2 linked regions of the Cryptosporangium arvum DSM 44712 genome follow. Each later gene encodes a partner of the first gene's protein in a complex. Links are inferred from orthologs where the notes say so. Each region holds a gene or a part of one and is shown on either strand. Other genes may lie near its edges.

Region 1 (13,266 bases):
CCGGCCGGTTGCGCAGGTAGCGCTTCCCGTCGCCGGACGCGCTGTCGTCGTCCTGCGGGAGCCGCCAGACGTCGTGGTCGCCGACGATCCCGTCGACGCCGCCGCTGCCCAGCCCGACCTGCAGGTACAGCGTGCCGGTCTTCTCGTCCCACATCTTGTCGAGCCAGTCCATGCCGAACGTCGTCTCGTCCGAAAGGCCCTCGATCGCCTTGCCGTTGCCGATGCTGGCGTCGCCGCCCCGCTGGGCCAGCTGCATCAGCGTCAGCGCGTACGCGGTGGTGTGGGTGAACTTGAGGTAGTCGCCGGCGTCGAACCAGCCGCCGCTGACGTCGACGGTCGGCGCGCCGTCGACCGTGCTCAGCCCGGCGCCGAGGTCGTCGCCCTCGGAGAATTCGGGTGCCTCGTAGACGGCCGCCGCGTCGTCGTGCAGGTGGGACGCCCGCCGGGGGATCGGCTCGGACAACACGTCCTCGCCGTCGCGCTGAACCCCGAAGAACTGCACGGTGTCGGCCGCGACCTGGCCGAACAGTTCTTTGCTCGCCCCCACGACGAACACCTGCGAGGCGGCGGTGACCCCACCGCTGACCCGGATGCGGTAGGTGCCCGCGGTGCGTAACTCCGAGACGTCGATCGGGTAGGTGGCCGGGTACCGGGTGCTCCAGGAGCCGCGGTCCTCGCCGACCGTGCCTTTCATCGCGACCGAGCCGTCCTGCCGCTCGACGAGGAACGCGGCGTCGTCGGCCTGGCGCGGAGCCAGCAGGACCGCGATCTTCGTTTCCGTGGTGCCGTAGCCGACCTGGTCGGTACGGACGACGGCATCGGTGGGGCCCACCGGCTCCCAGCTGCCCACCGGTGCGTCTTGGTCTGGTGCGGCGTCCTCGTCGGGATCGTCGCCCGTGCAGCCGGCGACCAGCGCCAGCGTGGTCAGGACGGCGGCTGCCCCCACGAGTAGCCGGGATATGACCGCTGGGCGGCGGTTATGCACGAGTTCCCTTCCTGCTGTTTCGGTCCGACCCCGCTCGGGTCGGTCGGTGCTGGCCAGCCGGGGGACGGACCTGCGGCCGTCAGCCGACCACCTCCCGGCAGACGTGGAGCCGGTAGGGTCGACTATCGGATACAGGTAGTATCTGGTGACCTGACAAGCGGGTGGCAGCCGCCGCCCCGCTTCTCAGTGAATCCCTACGACTTGCGCACCGGTTTTCCCCACTGCGCCCCGCGCTGGGCAGGCCGGCCGACCAGGAGACGAAGAGCTTCCGCATGGCCACCACGAACGACCTGAAGAACGGCATGACGCTGAACCTCGACGGTCAGCTCTGGAACGTCGTCGAGTTCCAGCACGTGAAGCCCGGCAAGGGCGGCGCGTTCGTGCGGACGACGCTGAAGAACGTGCTGACCGGCAAGGTCGTCGACAAGACGTTCAACGCCGGCGTCAAGGTCGACACCGCGAACGTTCACAAGGCCGCGATGTCGTACCTGTACAAGGACGGCGGGGACTTCGTGTTCATGGACTCGGAGACCTACGACCAGATCACGGTCCCGGCGGGCACCGTCGGCGGCAACGCCGACTACCTGCTGGAGAACGCCGAGGTCACGGTCGCGCTGCACGACGCGACGCCGCTCTACGTCGAGCTTCCGGCCTCGGTCGAGCTCGTCGTCGCGCACACCGACCCGGGCCTGCAGGGCGACCGGTCGACCGGTGGCACGAAGCCGGCCGAGCTGGAGACCGGCGCCACGATCCAGGTGCCGCTCTTCGTCAACACCGGCGACAAGCTGAAGGTCGACACCCGCGACGGACGGTACATCGGCCGGGTCACGGGGTGACCAGTCCCACCTCGAAGGACCCGGAGAAGCGTTCGGCGCGCCGGAAAGCACGCAAGCGTGCCCTCGACATCCTGTTCGAGGCCGACGTCCGCGGCACCGAACCGCTCGCGACCGCTCGCGACCGGCTCGCGCAGTCCGACCCTCCGGTCCCGCAGTACGCGGTCACGCTCGTCGAGGGCGTGACCACCAATCGGGCACGGCTGGACGAGCTGATCGCGACGTACGCCGAGGGGTGGACGATCGACCGGATGCCCGCGGTCGACCGGAACCTGCTGCGGCTCGGCATCTACGAGCTGCTGTTCCGCGAGGACATCCCGGACGCGGTAGCGATCGACGAGGCCGTCGACCTGGCCCGCGAGCTCTCCACCGACGAGTCCCCGAGGTTCGTCAACGGCCTCCTGGGCCGCCTACAACTAGTCAAAGCCGAGCTTTAGGGGCGGCCCGCTCAGAACGACGCTGCCGAGCGGGCGGCAGGACTTGAGTATCAGCTATACGCGGCGTCCTGCCGCCCGATCGGCAGCGTCGCCCTGAGCGGGCTCCAGGTCAGAGCAACGACGAAGCCCCCCGCGCCTGTGGCGCGGGGGGCTTCGTCTCGTTCCAGCCGACACCCCCGGCTGGAACCGGGGGGACCTACGGGCGGATCGGCGTCGCGACCAGCACGTTCCACTCGGTGAGCTTCTCGATCAGGCCGGCCGGCGAGAGGTCGAACACGATCGCGAGCGTGCGGAGGTCGTCGGCGCGGATCGAGAGCACCCGGCCGTTGTAGTCGCCGCGCTGCTGCTGGATGCTGCGGGCGAACCGCTGCACCGCACCGAGCTCGTCACCGGGCAGCTGCTCGAGACGCTCGAGGTCGATGACGACCTTGCTCGCGCCCTCGTGACGGCCGGGGCCGTCGCCGGGGAGGAGCTCCGCGATCGGAACCCGGTAGAACTCGGCCAGCTCGTTGAGGCGGGCGACGGTCACGGCACGGTCGCCGCGCTCGTACGACCCGACGACCACGGCCTTCCAGCGGCCGCCGGACTTCTCCTCCACCCCCTGTAGAGACAGGCCCTGCTGCTGCCGGATGGCTCGCAGCCGGGCACCGAGGGCCTTGGCGTAATCGGACATTCGTACTCCGAGGGGTAAAGCGCATGCCCGGGGAAAGCATGCGGGCGGACGAGCAGCGACATGCCGGACCACGTCACCGCGCCCGGTCGCTACGGAGAGTGACCGTAGAGCCGAAACGGCAATCCGGTCAAGAGGAATGACGAAACCGTAGCCGCCCGGCGATGTGACGTTGAACGCCCCAGTCGATTCCACGCGGTAAGCAACCGTGCCCGTTCTCGCTGCGAAGTGTGACCGGAACAGTTCATCACCCTCTCGTCACATGGTTCACATCGGTACCGGAAGTCGCGCTATCTCCCGTACGAAACGGGCCGAAAGGCTGAGGGCGTCAGCGCTGGGAAAGCGCGTGTGACGTGGGTCGCGCGAGCCTGCTGAGGGCCGTGCGCCGAACCGTCGCGCACCGTACCGGCGCTGATAGGTTTGCTCCCGACAAGCCCATCCTTTAACGACCCGTCCCGTGAGGCGGGGAAGGAGGTGGCCGGCGGTGACGCCTGCCATTGACGAAGTCCGCGAGATCCTCGACGAATCAGCGGTCGCACGCACGGTCGACCGGATCGCGCACCAGATCCTGGAGAAGACCGACGGCGGCGCCGACACGGTGCTGATGGGGATCCCCACCCGCGGCACCCCGCTCGCCCGGCGGCTGGCCGGGCGCATCGAGACGTTCACCGGCGTGGCCCTCCCGGTCGGCGCGCTCGACGTCACCCTCTACCGCGACGATCTGCGGCTGCGCGCCCCCCGCGCGCTGGAGAAGACCGATCTGCCCAGCGAGGGCATCGACGGCCGCCGGGTGGTCCTGGTCGACGACGTCCTGTTCTCCGGACGCACGATCCGGGCCGCGCTCGACGCGCTGTCCGACCTCGGCCGCCCGCAGAGCGTCCAACTCGCGGTCCTGGTCGACCGCGGGCACCGGGAACTGCCGATCCGGGCCGACTACGTGGGCAAGAACCTGCCGACCTCGCGGACCGAGAACGTGCGGGTGCAGCTGCGCGAGGTCGACGGCCGGGACGCGGTCGTGATCGCGAAGGCGGACTCGTGATCCCCCACCTGCTCTCCGCCGCCGACCTGGACGCCGACACCGCAACGCTCGTGCTCGACACCGCCACCGAGCTCGCGGCGGCCGCGGGGCGCAGCGTCAAGAAATTCCCGACGCTGCGCGGGCGCACGGTGGTCAACCTCTTCTACGAGGACTCCACCCGCACCCGGATCTCGTTCGAGGCGGCCGCGAAGCGGCTGTCCGCGGACGTCATCAACTTCTCGGCCAAGGGCTCGAGCGTCAGCAAGGGCGAATCGCTCAAGGACACCGCGCTCACGCTGCAGGCCATGGGCGCCGACGCGGTGGTCATCCGCCACCAGGCGTCCGGCGCTCCGCACAACCTCGCCCAATGGGTCGACGGTGCGGTGGTCAACGCCGGTGACGGCACCCACGAGCACCCCACCCAGGCGCTGCTCGACGCGTACACGATGCGCAGCAGGCTCGGCCGCCTGGAGGGCCTGCGCGTCGGCATCGTCGGCGACGTGCTGCACAGCCGGGTGGCTCGTTCGAACGTGCTGCTGCTCGCGACGCTCGGCGCCGAGGTGACGCTGGTGGCGCCGCCGACGCTGGTGCCGGTGGGGGTCGGCGCGTGGCCGGTGGAAGTGTCGTACGACCTCGATACGGTGCTGCCGAAGCTGGACGTGGTGATGGCGCTGCGAGTGCAACGGGAACGGATGAACGCCTCGTTCTTCCCGACCGAGCGTGAGTACGCCCGCCGCTACGGCCTCGATGCCAAGCGTCTGGCCGCGCTGCCCGAGCACGCGATCGTCATGCACCCCGGGCCGATGAACCGCGGCATGGAGATCACTCCGGAAGTAGCGGATTCCCCCCGTTCCACGATCGTCGAACAGGTCACCAACGGCGTGAACGTCCGGATGGCCGTCCTGTACCTGTTGCTCGGAGGCTCGCAGTGAACTACCTGATCCGCGGTGCGACGCTGCCCGACGGCACGACCAGGGACCTGGCCGTCCGGGACGGGCTGATCGCGGAGACGACCGACGGCGAGGTCATCGACGCCGGCGGGCTCCGGGTGCTGCCCGGCCTCGTCGACATCCACACCCACCTGCGCCAGCCCGGCCGGGAGGACGCCGAGACGATCGAGACCGGAAGCCGGGCCGCCGCGCTCGGCGGCTACACCGCGGTCTGCGCGATGGCCAACACCGACCCGGTGGCCGACGCGGCCGGCATCGTCGAGCAGGTCTGGCGCCTGGGCCGCGAGGTCGGCCTGGTCGACGTCCAGCCGGTCGGCGCGGTCACGCTGGGCCTGAAGGGCGAGCGCCTGGCCGAGCTCGGCGCGATGGCCGAGTCCGCCGCCGGAGTGCGGGTGTTCTCCGACGACGGGCACTGCGTGCACGACGCCGCGGTCATGCGCCGGGCGCTGGAGTACGTCAAGGCGTTCGACGGCGTCATCGCCCAGCACGCGGAAGACCCGAAGCTCACGGTCGGCGCGCAGATGAACGAGGGGGAGCAGTCGGCCCGCCTCGGCCTGGCCGGCTGGCCCGCGGTCGCCGAGGAGGCGATCATCGCCCGTGACGCGCTGCTCGCCGCGCACGTCGGCTCCCGGCTGCACGTCTGCCACGTGTCGACGGCCGGCTCGGTCGAGGTGCTGCGCTGGGCGAAGAGCCGCGGCATCCGGGTCACCGCCGAGGTCACGCCGCACCACCTGCTGCTCACCGACGAGCTGGCCGCCACCTACGACCCGGTGTACAAGGTCAACCCGCCGCTGCGCACCGCCGAGGACGTCACCGCGCTGCGCGAGGCCCTGGCCGACGGCACGATCGACGCGGTCGCCACCGACCACGCACCGCACGCCCGCGAAGACAAGGAATGCGAGTGGGCCGCGGCCCGCCCCGGCATGCTCGGGTTGGAGACCGCGCTCCCGATCGTCATCAAGACGATGGTGGAGACCGGCCTGCTCGACTGGGCGGGCGTCGCGGAGCGCATGAGCCACGCACCGGCGCGCATCGCGAACCTCGAGAGCAGGCACGGTCGTCCGCTGACGCCCGGTGAACCCGCGAACCTGACCCTGGTGGACCCGGCGCAGCGCTGGACGGTCACCCCCGACGGGCTGGCCAGCATCAGCCGCAACACCCCGTACACCGGGCTGGAGCTGCCCGGCGCGATCGTGGCGACGTTCCTGCGGGGGCGGGCCACGGTGCTGGACGGGAAGGCCCAGGCATGATCGCCGCCGCCTACGAACGTCCGCCGGACAACTGGACCGGCCGGATCCTGTTCACCGCCGTCGTGCTGGCGCTGTTCGCGCTGATCGTGTGGGCTGCCCGCCGGGCCTGGAAGCGCCGCGTGGCCGCCCACGCCGACCTGCTGCCGCTGCCGGCCGGAACCGTCACCGACGCCGTGGCCGCGTCCGACGGGCTCTACGCGGGCACCACGCAGTCCGGTGAGTGGCAGGCCCGCGTCTACGCCGGCGGCCTGGCCAACCGGGCCGCCGCCACCCTGCACACCGGCCCCGAGGGCGTCCGGATCGAGCGCGACGGCAGCGACCCGCTGTTCATCCCGGCCGCCGCCATCACCGCAGCCCGCCTCGACGCCGGGCACGCGAACAAGGTCGTCGGCGGCGCCGGAATGCTGGTGATCACCTGGGAGCAGCAGGGCTACCTGCTCGACACCGGGTTCCGCGCCGACCACCGGGTCGACAACGCCACCCACCTGCGTGAGATCGAGAAAGTGATCCTGGAGAAGACCGCATGAGCACCACCTCCGCACTGCTGGTCCTGGAAGACGGCCGCACGTTCCGTGGCGAGGCCTTCGGCGCGATCGGCGAGACGTTCGGCGAAGCCGTCTTCACCACCGGCATGACCGGTTACCAGGAGACCCTCACCGACCCCTCGTACCACCGGCAGATCGTCGCGATGACCGCGCCGCACGTCGGCAACACCGGCGTCAACGGCGAGGACGACGAGTCCGCGCGGATCTGGGTCGCCGGCTACGTCGTCCGCGACCCGGCCCGGATCTCGTCGAACTGGCGCGCGACCGGCGCGCTGGGCGACCGTCTGGCCGACGAGGGCATCGTCGGCATCGCCGGCGTCGACACCCGGGCGCTCACCCGGCACCTGCGTGAGCGCGGCGCGATGCGTGCCGCGGTCTCCAGCACCGGGGAGAGCCCCGCCGAGGTGCTGGAGAAGGTGCTCGCGAGCCCGTCGATGGCCGGCGCCGACCTGGTCGGCGACGTCACCACGGCCGAGCCCTACGTCGTGCCGGCCCAGGGCCAGGTCCGGTACCGCGTCGCGGCGATCGACCTCGGCATCAAGCGCAACACCCCCCGCCGGATGGCCGAACGGGGCATCGAGGTGCACGTCCTGCCCGCGACGACGGCCCCCGAGGACCTGCTCCGCCTCGCCCCCGACGGCGTCTTCTTCTCGAACGGCCCCGGCGACCCGGCCACGGCGGACGGCCCCGTCGCCCTCGCCCGGGCGTCGCTCGGCGCGGACGTCCCGACGTTCGGCATCTGCTTCGGCAATCAGGTGCTGGGCCGGGCGCTGGGCTTCGGCACCTACAAGCTGCGCTACGGCCACCGGGGCATCAACCAGCCGGTCATGGACCGGCAGACCGGCAAGGTCGAGGTCACCGCGCACAACCACGGGTTCGCCGTGGACGCGCCGCGGGACGGGGCCGCCGAGACCGAGTTCGGCCGCGCCGAGGTGAGCCACGTCTGCCTCAACGACGACGTCGTCGAGGGCCTGAACTGCCTCGACAAGCCCGCGTTCAGCGTCCAGTACCACCCCGAGGCGGCGGCTGGTCCTCACGACGCTGACTATCTCTTCGATCGTTTCGTCCGGCTGATGGAAGGCAAGAGCTGATGCCGAAGCGCACAGACATCCAGCACGTGCTGGTCATCGGTTCCGGGCCGATCCTGATCGGCCAGGCCGCCGAGTTCGACTACTCCGGCACCCAGGCCTGCCGCGTGCTGCGCGAGGAGGGCCTGCGGGTCAGCCTCGTCAACTCCAACCCGGCAACGATCATGACCGATCCGGAGTTCGCCGACTCGACCTACATCGAGCCGATCACCCCGGAGTACGTCGAGCAGATCATCGCGAAGGAACGGCCGGACGCGCTGCTCGCGACCCTCGGCGGCCAGACCGCGCTGAACACCGCGGTCGCCCTGCACGAGCGCGGCGTGCTGGAGAAGTACAACGTCGAGCTGATCGGCGCCGACATCGACGCGATCCAGCGCGGCGAGGACCGGCAGCGGTTCAAGGACATCTGCGCCTCGGTCGGCGCCGAGACGCCGCGCTCGGCGGTCTGCCACTCGATGGACGAGGTCCGCGCCACCGTCGCCGACCTCGGCCTTCCGGTCGTCATCCGGCCCTCGTTCACGATGGGCGGCCTCGGCTCCGGCATGGCCCACACGCCCGAAGACCTGGAGCGCATCGCCAGCGCCGGTCTGGCCGCCAGCCCCACCACCGAGGTGCTGATCGAGGAGAGCGTGCTGGGCTGGAAGGAGTACGAGCTCGAGCTCATGCGTGACCGCAACGACAACGTCGTCGTGGTCTGCTCGATCGAGAACGTCGACGCGATGGGCGTGCACACCGGCGACTCGGTGACCGTCGCCCCGGCGATGACGCTCACCGACCGCGAGTACCAGCGGCTGCGTGACGTCGGCATCGCCGTGCTCCGCGCGGTCGGCGTGGACACCGGCGGCTGCAACATCCAGTTCGCGGTGCACCCGGAGACCGGCCGCCTGGTCGTGATCGAGATGAACCCGCGGGTGTCCCGGTCGTCGGCGCTGGCCTCCAAGGCCACCGGGTTCCCGATCGCGAAGATCGCCGCGAAGCTCGCGGTCGGCTACACGCTCGACGAGATCCGCAACGACATCACCCGGCAGACCCCGGCCAGCTTCGAGCCGGCGCTGGACTACGTCGTGGTGAAGGTGCCGCGGTTCGCGTTCGAGAAGTTCCCGGGCGCCGACCCGGAGCTCACCACGACGATGAAGTCGGTCGGCGAGGGCATGGCGCTGGGCCGGTCGTTCCCGGAGGCGCTGAACAAGGCGCTGCGGTCGGCCGAGACGACCGCCGGTGGCTTCTGGACGACGCCCGACCCCGACAACGACCCGCTCGAGGCGCTGAAGACGCCGCACGACGGTCGCCTCTACGACGCCGAGCGGGCCCTGCGGCTGGGCGCGAGCGTCCAGGAGGTCTCGGCGGTCTCCGGCTACGACCCCTGGTTCGTCGACCAGATCGCCTCGCTGGTGGAGCTGCGGTCCGAGCTCGTCGACGCGCCCGTGCTCGACGCCCACCTGCTCGGCCGGGCCAAGCGCGCCGGCCTCTCCGACCGTCAGGTGGCGTCGCTGCGTCCGGAGTTCGCCGGTGAGGACGGCGTCCGCACGCTGCGCCACCGGCTGGGCGTCCGGCCGGTCTACAAGACCGTCGACACCTGCGCGGCCGAGTTCGCCGCGTCCACGCCGTACCACTACAGCGCGTACGAGACCGACCCGGAGGCCGAGACCGAGGTCGCGCCGAGCACGGGTGCGAAGGTGCTGATCCTCGGCTCCGGCCCGAACCGGATCGGCCAGGGCATCGAGTTCGACTACTCCTGTGTGCACGCCGCGATGTCCCTGCGCGACGCCGGCTACGAGACCGTGATGGTCAACTGCAACCCCGAGACGGTCTCCACCGACTACGACACGTCCGACCGCCTCTACTTCGAACCGCTGACGTTCGAGGACGTGCTCGAGGTCTGGCACGCCGAGGACACGTCCGGGAAGGCGGCCGGCGGGCCGGGGGTCGTCGGCGTGATCGTGCAGCTCGGGGGCCAGACGCCGCTGGGCCTGGCCCGGCGGCTGGCCGCGGCGGGCGTCCCGATCGTCGGCACGCCGCCGGAGAGCATCCACCTCGCCGAGGAGCGGGGCGCGTTCGGTCGGGTGCTGGAGGCCGCCGACCTGCCCGCGCCCAAGCACGGGATGGCCACGTCCTACGCCGAGGCGAAGAAGATCGCCGAGGCGATCGGCTACCCGGTGCTGGTACGTCCGTCCTACGTGCTCGGCGGGCGCGGCATGGAGATCGTCTACGACGACGTCACGCTCGAGTCCTACATCGCCCGGGCCACCCAGGTCAGCCCGGAACACCCGGTGCTGGTGGACCGCTTCCTCGACGACGCGATCGAGATCGACGTGGACGCGCTGGCCGACGGCACCGGCGAGGTCTACCTGGGCGGCGTGATGGAGCACATCGAGGAGGCCGGGATCCACTCCGGCGACTCGGCGTGCGCGCTCCCGCCGATCACGCTCGGCTCGGCCGACGTCGAGAACGTGCGCCGGTCGACGGCGGCCATCGCCGCGGGCGTGGGTGTGAAGGGCCTGCTGAACGTGCAGTACGCGCTCAAGGACGACACGCTCTACGTGCTCGAGGCCAACCCGCGCGCGTCGCGCACCGTGCCGTTCGTCAGCAAGGCCACGGCCGTACCGCTGGCGAAGGCCGCGGCCCGGATCATGCTCGGCGCGACGATCGCCGAGCTGCGCGCGGAGGGGCTGCTCCCGCCGACCGGCGACGGCGGTTCGCTCGCGCGCGAGCAGACGCCGATCGCGGTCAAGGAAGCCGTGCTGCCGTTCAAGCGCTTCCGCACGATCACCGGCGCCGGCGTCGACAGCCTGCTCGGCCCGGAGATGAAGTCCACCGGCGAGGTGATGGGCATCGACACCACGTTCGGCGCGGCGTTCGCCAAGAGCCAGGCCGGTGCGTACGGGTCGCTGCCGACGTCGGGGCGGGTGTTCGTCTCGGTCGCCAACAAGGACAAGCGCTCGATCGTCTTCCCGGTCAAGCGCCTGACCGACCTGGGCTTCGAGGTGATCGCGACGCACGGCACCGCGGAGGTGCTCTGGCGCCACGGCATCCCGGCGCGCGTCGTGCGCAAGCACTTCGAGCCGGCCGGCGGCGAGGACGATCACGACGTGGTCACGTTGATCCGGGCCGGAGAGGTTCAGTTGGTCGTCAACACGCCGTACGGAAACTCCGGGCCGCGCGTGGACGGCTACGAGATCCGGTCGGCCGCGGTGGCCGCCGACGTGCCCTGCATCACGACCGTCCAGGCCGCCGCCGCGGCGGTGTTCGGCATCGAGGCGCAGCTGCGCGGGGAGCTCTCGGTCCGGCCGCTGCAGGAGCTGCACCGGGCGCTGGGCCGGTGAGCGTCTACGGCGTCCTGCGGGACCGGGCGCTCTTCCGCCTCGGCGGAGGCGACGCCGAGACCGCCCACGAGCGGACGCTGTCCGCGCTGACCCGGTTCGGCCGGACTCCCGCCGCCGTCGCGGCCGCCCGCCGCTGGGCCCTCGGCGACGCTCCCGGCCTGGCCCGCACGCTGTTCGGCGTGCGGTTCCCCGGGCCGGTGGGCCTGGCCGCGGGCATGGACAAGAACGGGGTCGCGCTGCCGGCCTGGGCCGGGCTCGGCTTCGGGTTCGTCGAGGTCGGCACGGTCACCGCGCACGCCCAGCCGGGCAATCCGCGGCCGCGGCTGTTCCGGCTGCCCGAGCACGAGGCGATCGTCAACCGGATGGGGTTCAACAACCGGGGCGCCGCGGCGCTGGCGGCGCGCCTGGCCGACCTGTCCGCCGGGGGGAGCCCGCCGCTACCGATCCCGATCGGCGTCAGCCTGGGCAAGTCCAAGGTGACGCCGCTGGAGGACGCGGTCTCCGACTACGTGACCTCGCTGCGGCAGGTCGGTCGCTACGCCGACTACGTGGCGGTCAACGTCAGCTCCCCGAACACCCCGGGGCTGCGTGCGCTGCAGGACCGGGCCGCGCTCGACCAGCTGCTGGCGGCGCTCGCCGCCGAGGCGCAGATCCCCGGCCCGCGCCGCCCGGCCGGCCAACCCGTGCCACTCGTCGTGAAGATCGCGCCCGACCTCACCGACGCGGCGATCGGCGAGGTGCTCGAGGTCTGCGCGGCGCACGGCGTCGCGGGCGTGATCGTCTCGAACACCACGCTGGGTCGCGCCGGGGTCGAGACGCCCGAGGCCGGTGGGTTGTCGGGTGCGCCGCTGACCCGCCGGGCCCGCGAGCTGGTCGCGTTCGTCGTCCGGGAGACCGACGGGCGTCTGCCGGTGATCGGCGTCGGGGGAGTGCTCACCGCCGCCGACGCCACCGCGCTGTTCGACGCCGGTGCCGCGCTCGTGCAGGTCTACACCGGCCTGGTCTACCGGGGCCCCGGCCTGGTCCGGGCGATCAACAAATCCGTCACTCAGCGTGGTGTCGGGCGCCTCGGCTCCGGCGATGGTGGTTCCAGCCCGCTGAGAGCGCCCCAGAGCGATTTTCGGGGGTCGACGGAGGGCGCAGTGACCATGGAGGGGTCTGCGACGCTCAGCGGGCCCGTGGCGAGGGAGGTGTCCGAGTGACCGTTAACACGGCCGCAGCGCCGCAGGTCGCGCCGACCACGGATCACTTCGGGGCCCGCCTCGCGCGGGCCGTCGCCGACCGGGGGCCACTCTGCGTGGGCGTCGACCCGCACCCCGGCCTGCTCGACGCCTGGGGGCTGACCAGGGACGTCGCCGGGGTGGAACGGTTCGCCCGCACGGTCGTCGAGGCCCTCGCGGACCGGGTCGCGGTGCTCAAGCCGCAGTCGGCGTTCTTCGAGCAGTACGGCAGCCGCGGGGTCGCGGTGCTGGAGCACGTGATCGCCGACGCCAGGGCGGCCGGCGCGCTGGTCCTCAACGACGTGAAACGCGGCGACATCGGCAGCACGGTGGAGGCGTACGCCGCGGCCTACCTCGACCCGGCGTCGCCGCTCTGCGGTGACGCGATGACCGCCAGCCCGTACCTGGGCTTCGGCTCGCTCGCCCCGCTGATCGACACCGCGGTGGCGAACGGCAACGGCGTGTTCGTGCTCGGCCTGACGTCCAACCCCGAAGGACCGCAGGTGCAGCACGCGGTGGCCGCCGACGGGCGGACCGTCGCGCAGACCGTACTGGATTCGGTCGCCGCGGCGAACGCCGGCTGTGTTCCGGAAGCGGACGGGGCCCCCTACGGCCCGGTCGGCGTCGTCGTCGGCGCGACCGTGGGGGAGACCGGGCACGACCTGAGCCGGGTGGGCGGGCCGTTCCTCGCGCCGGGACTGGGCGCGCAGGGCGCCGGCGCCGAGGACCTCCGGGCGGTGTTCGGCGACGCCCGCCGGGCGGTCCTCCCGTCGGTCTCGCGGGAGGTGCTCCGGGCCGGTCCGAAGCACTCGGCATTGCGTTCAGCGGCATCCCGGGCAGCGGACGATTTCGCGGCTGTGCTTGCCTAGAGAAGGGTCGGTTCGAGCGCCCGGCTGAGGCGTAGGTGTTGCCTACGCCACGATGGGTACTCCCCGACCTGCATGAAC
Region 2 (4,144 bases), 5.5 Mb from region 1 along the record:
GAACTTGGTCCGCTTACGCTTCCCCTGCCGGTTCTGCGTGTTGACCGCCGTGACCTTCACGTTGAAGACCTGCTCGACCGCGATCTTGATCTGCGTCTTGTTCGCGTCGGTCCGGACGAAGAACGTGTACTTGTTCTCGTCCAGCAGGCCGTAGCTCTTCTCCGAGACGACCGGAGCGAGCAGGATGTCGCGCGGGTCGGGAATCACTTCTCGTTCTCCTCGGTGTCGAGCTCCGCCGAGCTGGCCTTCGCGGTCGCGCCGCGACCGGAGATCGGGCCCGCCACGAACTCGTCGTATGCGTCCTTGGTGAACACCACGTCGTCGCTGATCAGCACGTCGTAGGTGTTGAGCTGGTCCGGCGCCAGCACGTGCACCTCGGCGACGTTGCGCACCGACAGCCAGCTGTTGCGGTCGCCGCGGGCGACCACGACGAGCACGTGGCGGGAGGTGGAAACGTTCGCCAGCGCCTTGACGGCGTCCTTGGTGGACGGCACGTCGCCGGAGATCAGGGCGTCGAGCACGTGCACACGGCCACCGCGAGCCCGGTCGGAGAGCGCGCCCCGGAGGGCAGCAGCCTTCATCTTCTTGGGCGTCCGCTGCGAGTAGTCGCGCGGCTGCGGGCCGTGGACGACGCCACCGCCGGTGAACTGCGGCGCGCGGGTCGAGCCCTGACGGGCGCGGCCGGTGCCCTTCTGCTTGTAGGGCTTGGCCCCACCGCCGGACACCTCCCCGCGGGTCTTGGTCTTGTGCGTGCCCTGGCGGGCCGCCGCCTGCTGGGCCACCACGACCTGGTGGATCAGCGGGATGTTCGTGGTCACGTCGAAGATCTCGGCGGGCAGATCGGCGGTACCGGTCTTCTTGCCGCCGGCGTCGACGATGTCAATGGAGGTCACTTCGCCACTCCGCCCTTACCAAGCTGGGTCTTGGCGGCGGTGCGGATGAGCACCAGGCCGCCCTTGGGCCCGGGCACAGCGCCCTTGACCAGGATCAGGCCCTTCTCAGCGTCGACGCGGTGCACGCTGAGGTTCATCGTCGTGGTGCGGACGCCACCCATGCGGCCGGCCATGCGCAGGCCCTTGAAGACACGACCCGGGGTCGCGCAGCCGCCGATCGAACCCGGCGCGCGGTGCTTGCGCTGGGTGCCGTGGCCGGCGCCGAGGCCCTTGAAGCCGTGACGCTTCATGACACCCGCGTAGCCCTTGCCCTTGCTGGTGCCGACCACGTCGACCTTGATGCCCTGCTCGAAGATCTCCGCGGAGACCTCCTGACCGACCTCGTACTCAGCCGCGTCAGTGGTGCGGATCTCGACCAGGTGACGCCGCGGGGTGACGCCGGCGACCTTGAAGTGGCCGCTCTCGGGCTTGTTCACCTTCCGCGGGTCGATGCCGCCGAAAGCGACCTGGACCGCGGAGTAGCCGTCACGTTCCGGGGTGCGCACCTGGGTCACGACATTCGGCCCGGCCTGAACGACGGTCACCGGAACGATCCGGTTGTTCTCGTCGAAGACCTGGGTCATGCCGAGCTTCTCGCCCAGGATCCCCTTGATCTGCCTGTCCATCTCTTCTTTCCGACTCTCTTTGGTCCGGATCCTCTCCCGACCTGGATGACTCCGGCCGGGCGTGTCCTTCAAGTGGTGTCGTAATGCGTTGTCGGGCCCTGAGTCCGAACCCGAGCGCGATTACGTCCTTAGAGCTTGATCTCGATGTCGACGCCGGCCGGGAGGTCGAGACGCATGAGCGAGTCGACGGTCTTCGGCGTGGGGTCGAGGATGTCGATCAGCCGCTTGTGGGTCCGCATCTCGAAGTGCTCGCGGGAGTCCTTGTACTTGTGCGGCGAGCGGATCACGCAGTAGATGTTCTTCTCGGTCGGCAGCGGCACCGGGCCCGCAACCGACGCGCCGGTACGGATCACCGTGTCGACGATCTTCCGCGCCGAGCTGTCGATGACCTCGTGGTCATAGGCCTTGAGCCGGATGCGGATCTTCTGTCCCGCCATGGAACCTTCAGTCCTGTCTATTACGCCGGGGGTCGGGTGGCTGCCGGTTAGTAACCGCGCGGAGCGGCGGTCGGATCGATCACGACCCGACCGCCGTCACACGAATTACTACTTGTTGATCTTGCTGATGCGGCCGGCGCCGACGGTCCGACCACCCTCGCGGATCGAGAACCGCAGGTTGTTCTCCATGGCCACCGGCTGGATGAGCTTCACCGACATGTCGGTGTTGTCACCCGGCATGACCATCTCCGTGCCCTCGGGAAGGGTCACGACACCGGTCACGTCGGTGGTGCGGAAGTAGAACTGCGGCCGGTAGTTGTTGAAGAACGGCGTGTGGCGGCCACCCTCGTCCTTGCTGAGGATGTAGACCGTCGCCTCGAACTCCGTGTGCGGAGTCGTCGTGCCCGGCTTGATGACGACCTGGCCGCGCTCGACGTCCTCGCGCTTGATGCCGCGGAGGAGCAGACCGACGTTCTCGCCGGCACGCGCCTCGTCGAGCAGCTTGCGGAACATCTCGACGCCGGTGACCGTGGTGGTCTGCTTGGTCTCCTTGATGCCGACGATGTCGACGGTCTCGTTGACCTTCAGCACACCCCGCTCGACACGGCCGGTGACGACCGTACCGCGACCGGTGATCGTGAAGACGTCCTCGATCGGCATGAGGAACGGCTTGTCCAGGTCCCGCTCGGGCTCCGGAATGGTCTCGTCGACCGCCGTCATCAGCTCGATGATCTTCTCGCCCCACTCGGCGTCGCCCTCGAGCGCCTTCAGCGCCGAGACACGCACGATCGGAGCGTCGTCACCCGGGAACTCGTACTGGTTGAGGAGCTCACGGACCTCGAGCTCGACGAGCTCCAGGATCTCCTCGTCGTCCACGACGTCGGCCTTGTTCAGGGCGACGACGATGTACGGAACGCCGACCTGGCGGGCCAGGAGCACGTGCTCCTTGGTCTGCGGCATCGGGCCGTCGGTCGCCGAGACGACCAGGATCGCGCCGTCCATCTGGGCGGCACCGGTGATCATGTTCTTGATGTAGTCCGCGTGACCCGGGCAGTCGACGTGCGCGTAGTGCCGCGCCTCCGTCTGGTACTCGACGTGCGCGATCGAAATCGTGATACCGCGCTGCCGCTCCTCCGGCGCCTTGTCGATCTGGTCGAACGGCGTGAAGGGGTTGATGTCCGGGTACTTGTCGTGCAGGACCTTGGTGATCGCCGCGGTCAGCGTCGTCTTGCCATGGTCGATGTGACCGATGGTGCCGATGTTGACGTGCGGCTTGGTCCGCTCGAACTTCGCCTTCGCCACTGGTCTTTCCTCCTGTGGACTGAATATCTAGTGGTACGCCGTGCGACGTGGGGTCGGGTATCGCTGTTCCGCCGGCGAATTACTCGCCGGTGGCCTTCGCGATGATCTCCTTCGCGACGTTCGTGGGAACCTCGGCGTAGGAGTCGAACTGCATGGAGTAGCTCGCCCGGCCCTGGGTCTTCGACCGGAGGTCTCCGACGTAGCCGAACATCTCGGAGAGCGGAACCAGGGCCCGAACAACGCGGGCACCGCCACGCTCTTCCATTGCCTGGATCTGGCCGCGCCGCGAGTTGAGGTCGCCGATCACGTCGCCCATGTTCTCCTCGGGCGTGGTGACCTCGACCGCCATCATCGGCTCGAGCAGCGCCGGGTCGGCCTTGCGGGCCGCCTCCTTCAGCGCCATCGAACCGGCGATCTTGAAGGCCATCTCCGAAGAGTCGACCTCGTGGTACTGACCGTCGACAAGCGTGAACTTGATGCCGACGAGCGGGTACCCGGCCAGAACGCCGTACTGCATGGCGTCCTGGGCGCCGGCGTCGACCGAGGGGATGTACTCCCTCGGCACCCGACCACCGGTGACCTTGTTGTCGAACTCGTAGGTCGGCGCGTCGCCGTCCTGCGGGATCGGGTCCAGGTTGATCTTCACCTTCGCGAACTGACCTGAACCACCGGTCTGCTTCTTGTGGGTGAAGTCGTAGCCCTCGACCGAGCGACGGATCGTCTCGCGGTAGGCCACCTGCGGCTTGCCGACGTTGGCCTCGACGTTGAACTCGCGCCGCATGCGGTCGACGAGCACCTCGAGGTGCAGCTCGCCCATGCCGCCGATGACCGTCTGACCGGTCTCTTC

The links.
Region 2: the proteins of nusB (region 1) and rpsJ are in contact, whole or in part, in a solved structure (PDB 3D3B), measured with the Escherichia coli proteins. The link is inferred for Cryptosporangium arvum DSM 44712 from one-to-one orthologs.

Annotation. Positions count from the first base shown.
Region 1 is NZ_KK073874.1:2,558,814-2,572,079, forward strand. What follows is about bases 579-3,536. They hold nusB (transcription antitermination factor NusB), read left to right. Parts: upstream 579-1,817; coding sequence 1,818-2,255; downstream 2,256-3,536. Other genes in these bases: CRYAR_RS11965 (glycoside hydrolase family 9 protein), read right to left, coding at 579-946; efp (elongation factor P), read left to right, coding at 1,258-1,821; bldD (transcriptional regulator BldD), read right to left, coding at 2,452-2,928; pyrR (bifunctional pyr operon transcriptional regulator/uracil phosphoribosyltransferase PyrR), read left to right, coding at 3,410-3,536. In the rest of the region: more of CRYAR_RS11965, read right to left, coding at 1-578; more of pyrR, read left to right, coding at 3,537-3,964; CRYAR_RS11990 (aspartate carbamoyltransferase catalytic subunit), read left to right, coding at 3,961-4,875; CRYAR_RS11995 (dihydroorotase), read left to right, coding at 4,872-6,143; CRYAR_RS12000 (PH-like domain-containing protein), read left to right, coding at 6,140-6,670; carA (glutamine-hydrolyzing carbamoyl-phosphate synthase small subunit), read left to right, coding at 6,667-7,779; carB (carbamoyl-phosphate synthase large subunit), read left to right, coding at 7,779-11,099; pyrF (orotidine-5'-phosphate decarboxylase), read left to right, coding at 12,298-13,188. UniProt on the Escherichia coli protein: Part of the processive rRNA transcription and antitermination complex (rrnTAC). The complex forms an RNA-chaperone ring around the RNA exit tunnel of RNA polymerase (RNAP).
Region 2 is NZ_KK073874.1:8,095,085-8,099,228, forward strand. The notes cover bases 342-3,317. They hold rpsJ (30S ribosomal protein S10), read right to left. Parts: upstream 1,996-3,317; coding sequence 1,687-1,995; downstream 342-1,686. Other genes in these bases: rplD (50S ribosomal protein L4), read right to left, coding at 342-893; rplC (50S ribosomal protein L3), read right to left, coding at 890-1,558; tuf (elongation factor Tu), read right to left, coding at 2,104-3,297. Outside these bases: rplW (50S ribosomal protein L23), read right to left, coding at 1-207; more of rplD, read right to left, coding at 204-341; fusA (elongation factor G), read right to left, coding at 3,377-4,144. UniProt on the Escherichia coli protein: Involved in the binding of tRNA to the ribosomes. Part of the processive rRNA transcription and antitermination complex (rrnTAC). The complex forms an RNA-chaperone ring around the RNA exit tunnel of RNA polymerase (RNAP).